Linked DNA regions of Thiorhodovibrio frisius. The protein of the gene in region 1 interacts with the protein of each later gene in a pairwise test. Links are inferred from orthologs where the notes say so. Each region holds a gene or a part of one and is shown in the gene's direction. Other genes may lie near its edges.

Region 1 (5,507 bases):
TTCCATTGTGCAGTGAGCCTCGCTTGCAGGCATGCCGGCAGAGTGCGCAGGCGAAGGGCGCGATCAATTGCCGACAGCGAAGGAATGAAGTCGGGATGCTTGTTCTTGAAGACGGATTGAGACTGGGTGAAGCACGCTCAGTCTGCCAGCTGGCTCGACTCCACCTTCAAGTTGGCGGCATTTTATACCCAATCGCCGTGAAATCTCCGTCCAAAACCGAAAACGCATATTGAACAGGGATGTACCCGCTGCGCAAGCGTTTCGGGGGTTGCTGGAGTGGCGGATTTCACCGGTCTGGATGTGTTGATTCCAGGGCTTGCCCTTGGGATTTGTATCGTCTATACTGGCCAGCTTGATTCGGAGGGGTTCCCGAGCGGTCAAAGGGACCAGACTGTAAATCTGGCGGCTCAGCCTTCGGAGGTTCGAATCCTCCCCCCTCCACCAGATCGGACCGCAGCAGGGGGCAGGCGAGACTAAACCAGCTTCAATGGCCCCAGATCAAGTCGTCCCCCAGATCAAGCCGTTCTGGGGAGGGCTAAGCTGTTACCTAGGTTTAAGCTCTAGCTAGGTCAAACTCTAACTAGGTCAAGCTCCAAACGCAATCGTGCGAGCCGGGCAGCGTCGGTCATGAGGTCTCGCGGGTGTAGTTCAACGGCTAGAACCTCAGCCTTCCAAGCTGATGATGTGGGTTCGATTCCCATCACCCGCTCCAAAACAGGATTTTGGCTTATCAACTCGGTGTTGTTGGCTTGTCGGAGTTGGTTAACTTTCTACAATTGGCCAGGCAAACATTTTGGTCGGTCTAATTCGGCTGTCCTAATCGGTCTAGTTCGGCTGTCCTAAGTAGCTCGCCCCAAGCGGGTCAGCTCTTGTATTTCAGGCGCATATAGTTCAGGCCCATGTAGCTCAGTTGGTAGAGCACACCCTTGGTAAGGGTGAGGTCACCGGTTCAACTCCGGTCATGGGCTCCATTATACCGCTGCGTATCGCGACGGGTTTGGCAACGGCCTTACCCTGGTGCAACAGCTTGGAGCGAATCATGTTCGCTCAGTTTTGGGTGATCGGGTCGGCTGACCGAGTCCTTATGTCGGGTTGGCGGGCGATGTGGCGGGAATAAACCGGTTTAGTGGTCAGGTCGGCGCTTTGCAGAACGCCGGCGATGTGAAAATTTTGTGCTTGCGGGGGTTCAGTTATGTCCAAAGAGAAATTCGAACGCAAGAAGCCGCACGTCAACGTGGGGACCATTGGCCATGTAGACCATGGCAAGACCACGCTGACAGCGGCCATCACCGTCACCCAGGCGAAGAAATTCGGTGGTGAAGCGCGCGCCTACGATCAAATCGACAACGCCCCTGAAGAGCGCGAGCGCGGCATCACCATTGCCACCGCCCACGTCGAATACGAAAGCGACAACCGTCACTACGCCCACGTCGACTGCCCCGGTCATGCTGACTACGTCAAGAACATGATCACCGGCGCGGCGCAGATGGACGGCGCGATCCTTGTGGTATCAGCCGCTGACGGCCCCATGCCCCAGACCCGCGAGCACATCCTGCTCTCGCGTCAGGTCGGTGTGCCCTACATCGTGGTGTACCTCAACAAAGCCGACATGGTCGACGACGCCGAGCTGCTTGAACTGGTTGAAATGGAAGTGCGCGAACTGCTCGACAGCTACGACTTCCCCGGCGACGACACCCCCATCATCACCGGCTCCGCGCTCAAAGCCCTTGAAGGCGACGAGAGTGAAATTGGCACCCAGAGCATCGCCAAACTCGTCGACGCCCTTGACAGCTTCATCCCTGAGCCCGAGCGTGCCATTGACGGCGCCTTCCTGATGCCCATCGAAGACGTCTTCTCCATCTCCGGTCGCGGTACCGTCGTTACCGGTCGTGTCGAGCGCGGCATCATCAAAGTGGGCGAAGAAGTCGCCATTGTTGGCATCAAAGACACCGTCAAGACCATCTGCACCGGTGTTGAGATGTTCCGCAAGCTGCTCGACCAAGGTCAAGCCGGCGACAACATCGGCGCCCTGCTGCGCGGCACCAAGCGCGACGACGTCGAGCGCGGCCAAGTCTTGGCCAAGCCTGGCAGCATCACCCCGCACACCCACTTCGAGGCGGAAGTCTACGTGCTGAGCAAAGAAGAGGGTGGGCGTCACACCCCCTTCTTCAACGGCTACCGTCCGCAGTTCTACTTCCGCACCACCGACGTCACCGGTGCCTGCGAACTGCCCGAAGGCATCGAAATGGTCATGCCCGGTGACAACGTCAAAATGGTCATCAAGCTGATCGCCCCCATCGCCATGGAAGACGGTCTGCGCTTTGCAGTGCGCGAAGGTGGCCGCACCGTCGGCGCCGGCGTGGTCGCAAAGATTATCGAGTAAAGATGTTTTGTTAATCGATCAGCTGTGGCGTCTCCTTTGTAGGTCGCCTAGTCTGCAGTTGCTATCGCAACTTGCAGTGCCTTTCGCTCAGCATCAGTGCTGCGCGGTAAGGGTGAACTGATCACAATTTAGGCCAGTAGCTCAATTGGCAGAGCAGCGGTCTCCAAAACCGCAGGTTGGGGGTTCGAGTCCCTCCTGGCCTGCCAAACAACCGCGCCGACCGGGCGCTTCGCTGACATGAATGCACGAGCCGAGACAGGCGCGTCCAAACTGGATACGCTAAAGCTCGCAGTTGCTGTTGCCATTCTAGTGGCCAGCATCTGGGGCTTTTATTTTTTCGCGAACTACTCCCTGTTGTTGCGCGTCATTGTCCTGCTTGCTATTGCGGCGGGATCGATGGCTATCGTGCTGACGTCGGGACCGGGTCGCAAATTGTGGCGTTTTGCCTCGGATTCGCGCATGGAATTGCGGCGGGTCGTTTGGCCCAGTCGCCAGGAAACCATGCAGACCACCTTGGTGGTGATGGTGATGGTTCTGGTCCTTGGCATCCTTCTTTGGCTGTTTGACACCCTGCTGATGTCGATTTTGCGTCTGCTGACCGGGCACGGGGGCTGACGCCATGGCCATGCGCTGGTACGTGATTCACGCCTTTTCTGGCTTCGAGGCTCAGGTTCGACGTTCGTTGCTTGATCGCATCAAACGCGACGGTAAGGAAGAGTTTTTTGGCGATATTCTGGTGCCGACCGAAGAGGTGGTGGAAATCCGTGGTGGGCAACAGCGCAAGAGCGAGCGCAAATTTTTCCCCGGCTATGTCCTGATCCACATGGAAATGACTGACGAGACCTGGCATCTCGTTAAGGACATTCCAAGGGTCATGGGCTTTATTGGTGGACAGGGTGATCGCCCGGCACCGATTCCTGATGCGCAAGCCGAGGCCATCTTGCAGCGGGTGCAGGAAGGTGTCGAGAAACCCAGGCCCAAGGTGCTCTATGAGCCCGGAGAAGTGGTGCGGGTCACCGACGGGCCTTTTACCGATTTCAACGGTGTGGTCGAGGAAGTGGATTACGACAAGAGTCGGGTGAAGGTGTCGGTACTGATTTTTGGCCGTTCAACACCGGTGGATCTGGAGTTTGGTCAGATTGAGAAGGGATGAGCCGAGTGGCTTTAGGAGCCATTGGCTAGCGGCCTAGCGGCCTAGCGGCAGGGCGCGAGCGTGATGGCCGATGCCATCAAGCACTGGCCTTGCAGCCAGACTGGTCCGCCAGATCAGGCTAACTCGCAACAGAAGCGCTTGCCAAAGCAAGTCCAGCGCATATCGGGGAGCCGCCCTAGCGGTTGGCGTTTGCACCCATCAGGAGTAATCATCAATGGCAAAAAAAATATCCGCCTATATCAAATTGCAGGTGAAGGCCGGAGAAGCGAATCCCAGCCCACCGGTTGGCCCCGCGTTGGGTCAGCACGGTGTTAACATTATGGAGTTCTGCAAGGCATTTAATGCCAAGACGCAGGAACTCGAGAAAGGCTTGCCAACTCCGGTTGTCATCACCGTCTATTCAGATCGCAGCTTTACCTTTGTCACCAAAACACCCCCGGCGTCTATTCTGCTCAAGAAAGCCGCTGGCATCGATAAAGGCAGTCCCATACCTAATCTGAATAAGGTTGGCACTGTCAGTCGCGCGCAGCTTGAGGAGATCGCCAACACCAAGATGCCAGACCTCAATGCCGCTGATCTTGATGCGGCAGTGCGCACCATTGCCGGTAGCGCCAGAGCCATGGGTTTGAACGTGGAGGGTGTTGAGTAATGGCCAAGTCAAGCAAGCGCGCACGCGCGATCGCGGAGAAGATCGAGCCGGGCCGCATCTACGAAGCGGAAGAGGCATTTTCCTTGCTCAAGGAAGTCTCAACGGTCAAATTCCGCGAAAACATTGATGTCTCCGTCAATCTCGGAGTTGATCCACGTAAATCCGACCAAGTCGTGCGCGGTGCGGCCCTGCTGCCCCATGGCATCGGTAAGACGGTGCGCGTGGCTGTCTTCACCCAGGGTGCGAATGCGGACGCCGCTACTGCCGCTGGTGCGGATCGGGTTGGCATGGATGACCTGGCCGAGGACATGAAAGCCGGTAATCTCGACTACGACGTCGTCATTGCCTCGCCTGACGCCATGCGGGTGGTTGGGCAACTCGGCAAGCTGCTTGGTCCGCGCGGACTCATGCCTAACCCTAAGGTTGGCACAGTGACGCCCAATGTGGCCGAGGCGGTCGAGAACGCCAAAGCAGGGCAAGTTCGCTTCCGCGCTGACAAGGGCGGGATTATTCACTGCCCGCTCGGCAAAATGGATTTCGAGCCGGTCAAGCTCAAGGAAAATCTTGAAGCGCTGCTCGCCAGTCTGTTGAAGATTAAGCCGAGTGCCGCCAAGGGCATTTACATGAAAAAGGTTACTGTCTCCTCCACCATGGGGCCGGGCCTGACTGTCGATCACAGTGGGCTGAGTTTCTAATCGAAACCCGGCTGCATCACCAAGCTTTGGGGCACCGACGCGCTTCGCGGGTCGGCGGCCGTCAAAGACCGTAGGTGTTCGTGCCCGTGCTTTATCAGGGTTCGGGAGAACTTAATACTATCGCCTGCGCAGACGGTGTGCTGGATCGTGCGAGGATGCCGATGAAGGTGCACCAACAACCTAAAAACCGAATGCATGCAGGGATGTTTGCACTCGGTGCGATGATCGGACTCGGTCTTAACGGCTGGTCCGGTACTAGGAGGTAACGAGAGTGGCGCTGACTTACGCCCAGAAAGAAACGGTCGTTGCCGAAGTCGCGGAGGTCGCGAAAACAGCCTATTCGGCCATTGGTGCCGAGTATCGGGGCTTGACGGTCGCGCAGATGACGGCCCTGCGTGTCGAGGCGCGCAAGGCCGGTGTCTATGTCCGTGTGGTCAAGAATACGCTTGCTAAGCGGGCGTTGGCCGATACCGAGTTTGCCTGTATGAACGACGGTCTACGTGGGCCTTTGTTGCTCGCTTTTGGCCAGGAAGATCCAGGCTCTGTGGCGCGTATTGCCGAGGCTTTCGCGAAAGACCATGACAAGTTCGAGGTTAAGCTGATTGCCATCTCCGGCAAGCTGCTTGA
Region 2 (5,625 bases), 210 kb from region 1 along the record:
TGGCCATGTTACAGCCGGACTCCAAGTCGCCTCCGGCGCAGATTAGCGAGTTTCCCGCAGCGCTTGGGTTTGCGCCGCTGATTGCGGAACTCGCGGGTGCGTCGACCTCGCAGCAGGCGGCGGTTGCTTAGTCAGCCGGAGCTGAGTTCTCGCTAGGTTGGCCTTGATCTGTTTTTGGTTTGGACCCTCTACGTCGGCGCTTTTTCGGTTTATCGCCGCTTGCCTTTTCCTTGTCTTGGTCTCCCTTGGCATCATCGCTTTTGTGATGATGTTTTGGCTTGTGCTTGCGATCCTGCGAGCCTCTGCCGTCCCTGTCGCGCGTTTCGCGGCGCGGCGGGCGAACGCGGCTTGAGGGGGCGATCTCGGCGAACAGGTCGTTGCTGAGCGCTCCAACAGGGATTTTGGCGCCGATATAGTCCTCAATCTCTGGTAGGCAGAAGGCATAAGTCTCGCAGACAAAGCTAATGGCGTCGCCTTTGGCGCCGGCACGCGCGGTGCGGCCAATGCGGTGGACATAGTCCTCGGAGTCTTCTGGCAGGTCGTAGTTGATGACATGGCTGACATCGGGGATATGCAGCCCGCGCGCGGCCACGTCGGTGGCGACCAGCACCGGCGCTTGCCTTCCTGAAAATGGCGCAGCAGGCGCAGGCGCTGCTTCTGTGGGACATCGCCTGAGAGCACGGCGGACTCGATGCCATTGCCCTCCAGGTAACCCCACACCAGCTCGGCCTGGCGTTTGGTGTTGATGAAGACCATCACCCGGCCATCGTCGATACCGCGCAGCAGGCCGATTAGCAGGGGGATTTTCTCATCATTGCCGACCATGTAGCAGCACTGGGTGACCCGATCGGCGGTGACCTTATCGGGCCGGATTTCGACCATCTGCGGATCGTTCATGTGCTCGTAGGCCAGTTCGGTCACCCGATAGGACAGGGTGGCCGAAAACAGCATGCCGAGGCGTTGCTCGGGCGGCGGCATGCGGCGCAGAACGAAGCGGATGTCTTTGATGAAGCCGAGATCGAACATGCGATCAGCCTCGTCGAGAATGACCACCGAGATGGATTTGAGGTCGAACACCCGCTGCTTGAAGTAATCGATGAGTCGCCCAGGGGTGCCGATCAGGATATCCACGCCGGCGCCGATCTCATCGCGCTGCTGCTGGTAACCGGTGCCGCCGTAGGCCAGACCCAGGCGAAAGCCGGTATGCTTGGCAAGAACCAGTGCGTCTTTATGAATCTGCACCGCCAGCTCGCGAGTGGGGGCCAGAATCAGCACCCGGGGGCCGAGCGGCGGGTGTGCAGGATCAGGCGGATGGCGCAGCAGATGGTGCAGGGCGGCGACCAGATAGGCGGCGGTTTTGCCCGTGCCTGTCTGCGCCTGGCCAGCAACGTCGCGGCCCGCGAGGGCGATCGGCAGGGCCTGGGCCTGGATGGGAGTGCAGAAGTTAAAGCCGGCCTCGTTCAGACCGTCGAGAATGCGCGGGTCGAGTGCAAAGCTGTCGAACCGGGTTTCGGTAAGGTGGGTTTCAGACATGAAAAATTGTTATCGCTCCGATCATTTGCCGCCATTTGACGACAGGACTTGCAAAACTTGGTATCTTTGGCTGAAATAGCATCTTACCCGAGGGTCTGGTACAACGCGAGATCACCGGCTCAACCGGTTATCTCCTGCCCACCGTCGCCGATCCTGTCAGGCCTGCCAATACCGGCTCCCTTTGGCCCGCTAAGGGGCGACAGTAAAGCCAATTTCCCGACTCAGTTCGCAAACACCGACCCAGGTTCGGCCGCCGCATGGCACCGCCTTGCCGCCGGGTAACCGCCAGACTCGCGAGCGAACTGCAATCCCAAACCCACCAAGCTGATTCCCCAACGGAGACTGTACACTGTGAGCGATAAAATCCTCCATGTAACGGATGATACTTTTGAACAGGACGTTTTACAGTCCGCGACCCCCGTGTTGGTTGACTACTGGGCCAACTGGTGCGCACCCTGCAAAATGATCGCCCCCATCCTTGAGGAAATTGCCGAGGAATACGGCGAGCGCGTCAAGGTGGCCAAGGTAGATATCGATGAGAACCGCGCTGTCACCGAGCGGTTTAACGTGCGCGGCATTCCAACGCTGATTTTGTTCAAGAACGGCGAGGCCGAGGCGATTAAGGTCGGTGCCGTGTCCAAATCTCAGCTGACGGCCTTTATCGACAGTAATCTCTAGACACCCGCAGCGACCGTGCAACTCGCGACGCTTCCGGGCGCGTGTTGCGTCACCCGCTTGCGGCTCACTGACTGGCATTTTGCCCCAACCTCCGCTGTGGACCTGCGGTCGTCGTCCCCGACGCCCGTTCCTTCCTCCGCCCTCATCCCGCACCGCTTCGCCGACCTTGCCAGGGTCGCCCGGACGGCGGCATCTTCCATGCGGTTTTCGAGCACGTCTAATGAATCTCACTGAATTAAAGAAAATGCCCATCCCGGGCCTGGTCGAGCTGGCGCAGTCCATGGAGATCGAAGGGGTAGGGCGCTCGCGTAAACAGGATCTGATTTTTTCGATCCTGAAAGTCCAGGCGAAACGTGGGGAGGATATTTCCGGCGACGGCGTGCTGGAAATTCTCCAGGACGGTTTTGGCTTTTTGCGCTCAGCCGATGCGTCCTACCTTGCCGGGCCTGACGATATCTATGTCTCCCCGAGCCAGATCCGCCGCTTTGCGCTGCGCACCGGGGATACTATTTCGGGCAAGATCCGCCCCCCCAAGGAGGGCGAGCGTTACTTTGCGCTGCTCAAGGTCAGCGACATCAATTTCGACCGGCCGGAACTTGCCAAGAACAAAATTCTGTTCGAGAACTTCACGCCGCTCTTCCCGCAAAAGCGGCTCGGGCTCGAGATCGGCAACGGCAGCACCGAGGACATCACCGCGCGCATCATCGATCTGGTCGCACCCATCGGTCGCGGCCAGCGTGGTTTGATTGTCTCCCCGCCCAAAGCGGGTAAGACCATGATGTTGCAGAACATCGCCCAGTCCATCGGGCACAATCATCCGGATTGTTATCTCATCGTGCTGCTGATTGACGAGCGGCCAGAGGAAGTCACCGAAATGGCCCGCTCGGTGCGCGGCGAGGTGATTTCCTCCACCTTCGATGAGCCGGCCACGCGCCATGTGCAGGTCGCCGAGATGGTCATCGAGAAGGCCAAACGCCTGGTCGAGCACAACCGCGATGTGGTCATTTTGCTCGACTCCATTACCCGCTTGGCGCGCGCCTACAACACCGTGGTGCCATCCTCGGGCAAGGTGCTGACCGGTGGTGTGGATGCCAATGCGCTGCAGCGGCCCAAGCGCTTTTTTGGTGCTGCGCGTAATGTGGAGGAGGGCGGCAGCCTGACCATCCTCGCCACCGCCCTGGTCGACACCGGCTCGCGCATGGACGATGTGATCTACGAGGAGTTCAAGGGCACCGGCAACATGGAAATTCACCTTGACCGGCGCATCTCCGAGAAGCGCATCTTCCCGGCCATTCACATCAATCGCTCCGGTACCCGTCGCGAGGAACTGCTAATGGCCCAGGCCGAGCTGCAGAAGATGTGGATTCTGCGCAAGATCCTGCACCCGATGGACGAACTCGCAGCCATGGAGTTTCTAGTCGACAAGCTCAAGAATACCAAGACCAATGGCGAGTTCTTCGATTCCATGCGCGGCTAGGCTTCGGGCGCTAACGGGCCTGTGGCAGGCGCTGCTGCCATGACGCGCGTGAGTCCGCCTCCCGCTCGGCGTCTGGCGTCTGCGGTGCTGTCCGCGCTGCTGTTGGGTGCCGCAGTCTGGCTGGGTGTTGTGCTCATCTCCGATCTGCGCACCCTGCAAGAGGACAAGACCGCGCTGGCCGAGCTGCGCGATGTCAAATACGGGCTGTTCAATGCCGAACTCTGGGTGGAGCAGTTGGGCGATATTCTTGCCCGCAAAATCGACAGCTTTGAGGTTACCGAAGAGAGTCGCCCGGGCCTGAAGCTCGCTGTGGAGCAGATTATTGATCGGCTCTTGGTGGAGGTGGATGGCTACCTGCAACGGCGCAATCATTCAGGCAGCAACTGGATCGAGCGGGTGCAGGGTGGCCTGCAACAGCGGGTGCAGGACTGGCTGATCGACTTCGACAGCCTGCGCGCGCGGGTGCCCTATTATGCCGATCAGGTGCTGTTCGAGCTGGAGCAGCCGCACACCAAGGCCGAACTCAAAGGCTATCTGACTCGTGTGCTAAACCAGGCCACCGCGACCAGTCTGGCGCAGGTGGACTACAGCGCTTTCAATGCCATTCTCATGCGCTATGGCTGCGACACTGGCGTGGACTGTACCGAGCAACTGCAAGCCCGCATCGAGGCGGGTGAGCAGTGCAGCCGGCAGAATGCACTCCTGCTGCTCGGCCTGGTGCTGGCGCTGTTTTTGCTCAATCTGCTGTGGACCCGAACGGCCGGGCGGCTGCTGCCAGAGGTGTTAGGGCTGCTGACAGGCGCCGCGCTGGTGTTGCTCGCTATCGGCGTGCTCACGCCCATGCTGGAGATTGAAGCGCGCATCACCGAGCTGAGCTTTCTGTTGCTTGATCAGCCGGTGCGCTTCACCGACCAGGTGCTGTACTTTCAGAGCAAAAGCATCATGGACGTTGTGGTACTCCTGGCCCGCACTGGCGCTGCTGACATGCTGTTGGTGGCGGTGCTGATCACGCTTTTTAGTCTGGTGTTCCCAACGCTGAAAACTCTCGCAAGTCTGCTGTACTACCGCGCTCCAGTGGGCACAGAGGGCGGCGCCTGGCGGTCAATTGTGCGCTTCTTTGCCCTGCGCTCGGGCAAATGGTCGATGGCGGATGTGCTGGTGGTGGCTGTCTTTATGGCCTTTATTGGCTTTGACGGGCTGATCGACAGTCAACTCCTGACTCTGGCCGGCGGTCAAACTGCCCCGGCCAGCCTTGATGTGCTAACCACCAACGGCACGCGACTTTCGATTGGCTTTTTCATGTTTTTGAGCTTTGTGTTGGGCAGTCTCACCATCTCGACCCTGCTGGAAGCCGACCGCGCGCCGTCCAGTTCCAAGTTAAATCCGGAACCAAACCGGGCGCCAAACCCCGAGCGAACCCGGGAGCCGGGCGCATGAAAGCCATGATCCTGGCCGCCGGGCGCGGAAACCGCATGTGTCCGCTGACCGATACCACGCCCAAGCCGCTGCTACCGGTGGCCGGCAAACCCCTGATTCAGTATCAGATCGAGCGGCTCGTGCGCGCGGGATTTCGCGATCTGGTCATCAACCACGCCCACCTTGGCGTCCAGATCGAGCAGGCGCTTGGCGATGGCCAGCGTTTTGGCGCGCGTATTTGCTATTCGCCCGAGGGTGAGGGCAGAGCGCTCGAGACCGGCGGCGGAATTTTCAAAGCCCTGCCGCTGCTCGGCCCTGAGCCTTTCCTGGTCACCAATGGCGATATTTTTTCCAACATCGACTATAGCGCGCTGCGCCTCGCCGCTGGCGATCTGGTCACCCTGGTGCTGGTTGATAACCCGCCCCAGCATCCGCAAGGAGATTTCGTCCTTGGCGATCATGGCAAGCTGTTGAGCGAGGGCGAACGACGGCTGACCTTTGCTGGAGTCGGTCTCTATGAC

Evidence for each region. Proteins that work in one complex are often made in the same cells at the same time.
Region 2: the proteins of nusG (region 1) and rho interact in binary tests that used the Escherichia coli proteins (3 or more experiments, as listed by UniProt). The link is inferred for Thiorhodovibrio frisius from one-to-one orthologs.

What each region holds. Positions count from the first base shown.
Region 1 is NZ_CP121471.1:1,886,491-1,891,997, forward strand. The notes cover bases 1,775-4,769. They hold nusG (transcription termination/antitermination protein NusG), read left to right. Parts: upstream 1,775-3,002; coding sequence 3,003-3,536; downstream 3,537-4,769. Other genes in these bases: tuf (elongation factor Tu), read left to right, coding at 1,775-2,383; secE (preprotein translocase subunit SecE), read left to right, coding at 2,621-2,998; rplK (50S ribosomal protein L11), read left to right, coding at 3,751-4,185; rplA (50S ribosomal protein L1), read left to right, coding at 4,185-4,769. Also shown: Thiofri_RS08790 (UDP-glucose dehydrogenase family protein), read right to left, coding at 1-6; more of tuf, read left to right, coding at 1,193-1,774; more of rplA, read left to right, coding at 4,770-4,880; rplJ (50S ribosomal protein L10), read left to right, coding at 5,152-5,507. UniProt on the Escherichia coli protein: Part of the processive rRNA transcription and antitermination complex (rrnTAC). The complex forms an RNA-chaperone ring around the RNA exit tunnel of RNA polymerase (RNAP).
Region 2 is NZ_CP121471.1:2,097,836-2,103,460, forward strand. The notes cover bases 1,659-4,559. They hold rho (transcription termination factor Rho), read left to right. Parts: upstream 1,659-2,431; coding sequence 2,432-3,688; downstream 3,689-4,559. Other genes in these bases: trxA (thioredoxin TrxA), read left to right, coding at 1,885-2,211; Thiofri_RS09860 (paraquat-inducible protein A), read left to right, coding at 3,728-4,559. Also shown: yrfG (GMP/IMP nucleotidase), read left to right, coding at 1-131; more of Thiofri_RS09860, read left to right, coding at 4,560-5,125; N-acetylmuramate alpha-1-phosphate uridylyltransferase MurU, read left to right, coding at 5,122-5,625. UniProt on the Escherichia coli protein: Facilitates transcription termination by a mechanism that involves Rho binding to the nascent RNA, activation of Rho's RNA-dependent ATPase activity, and release of the mRNA from the DNA template.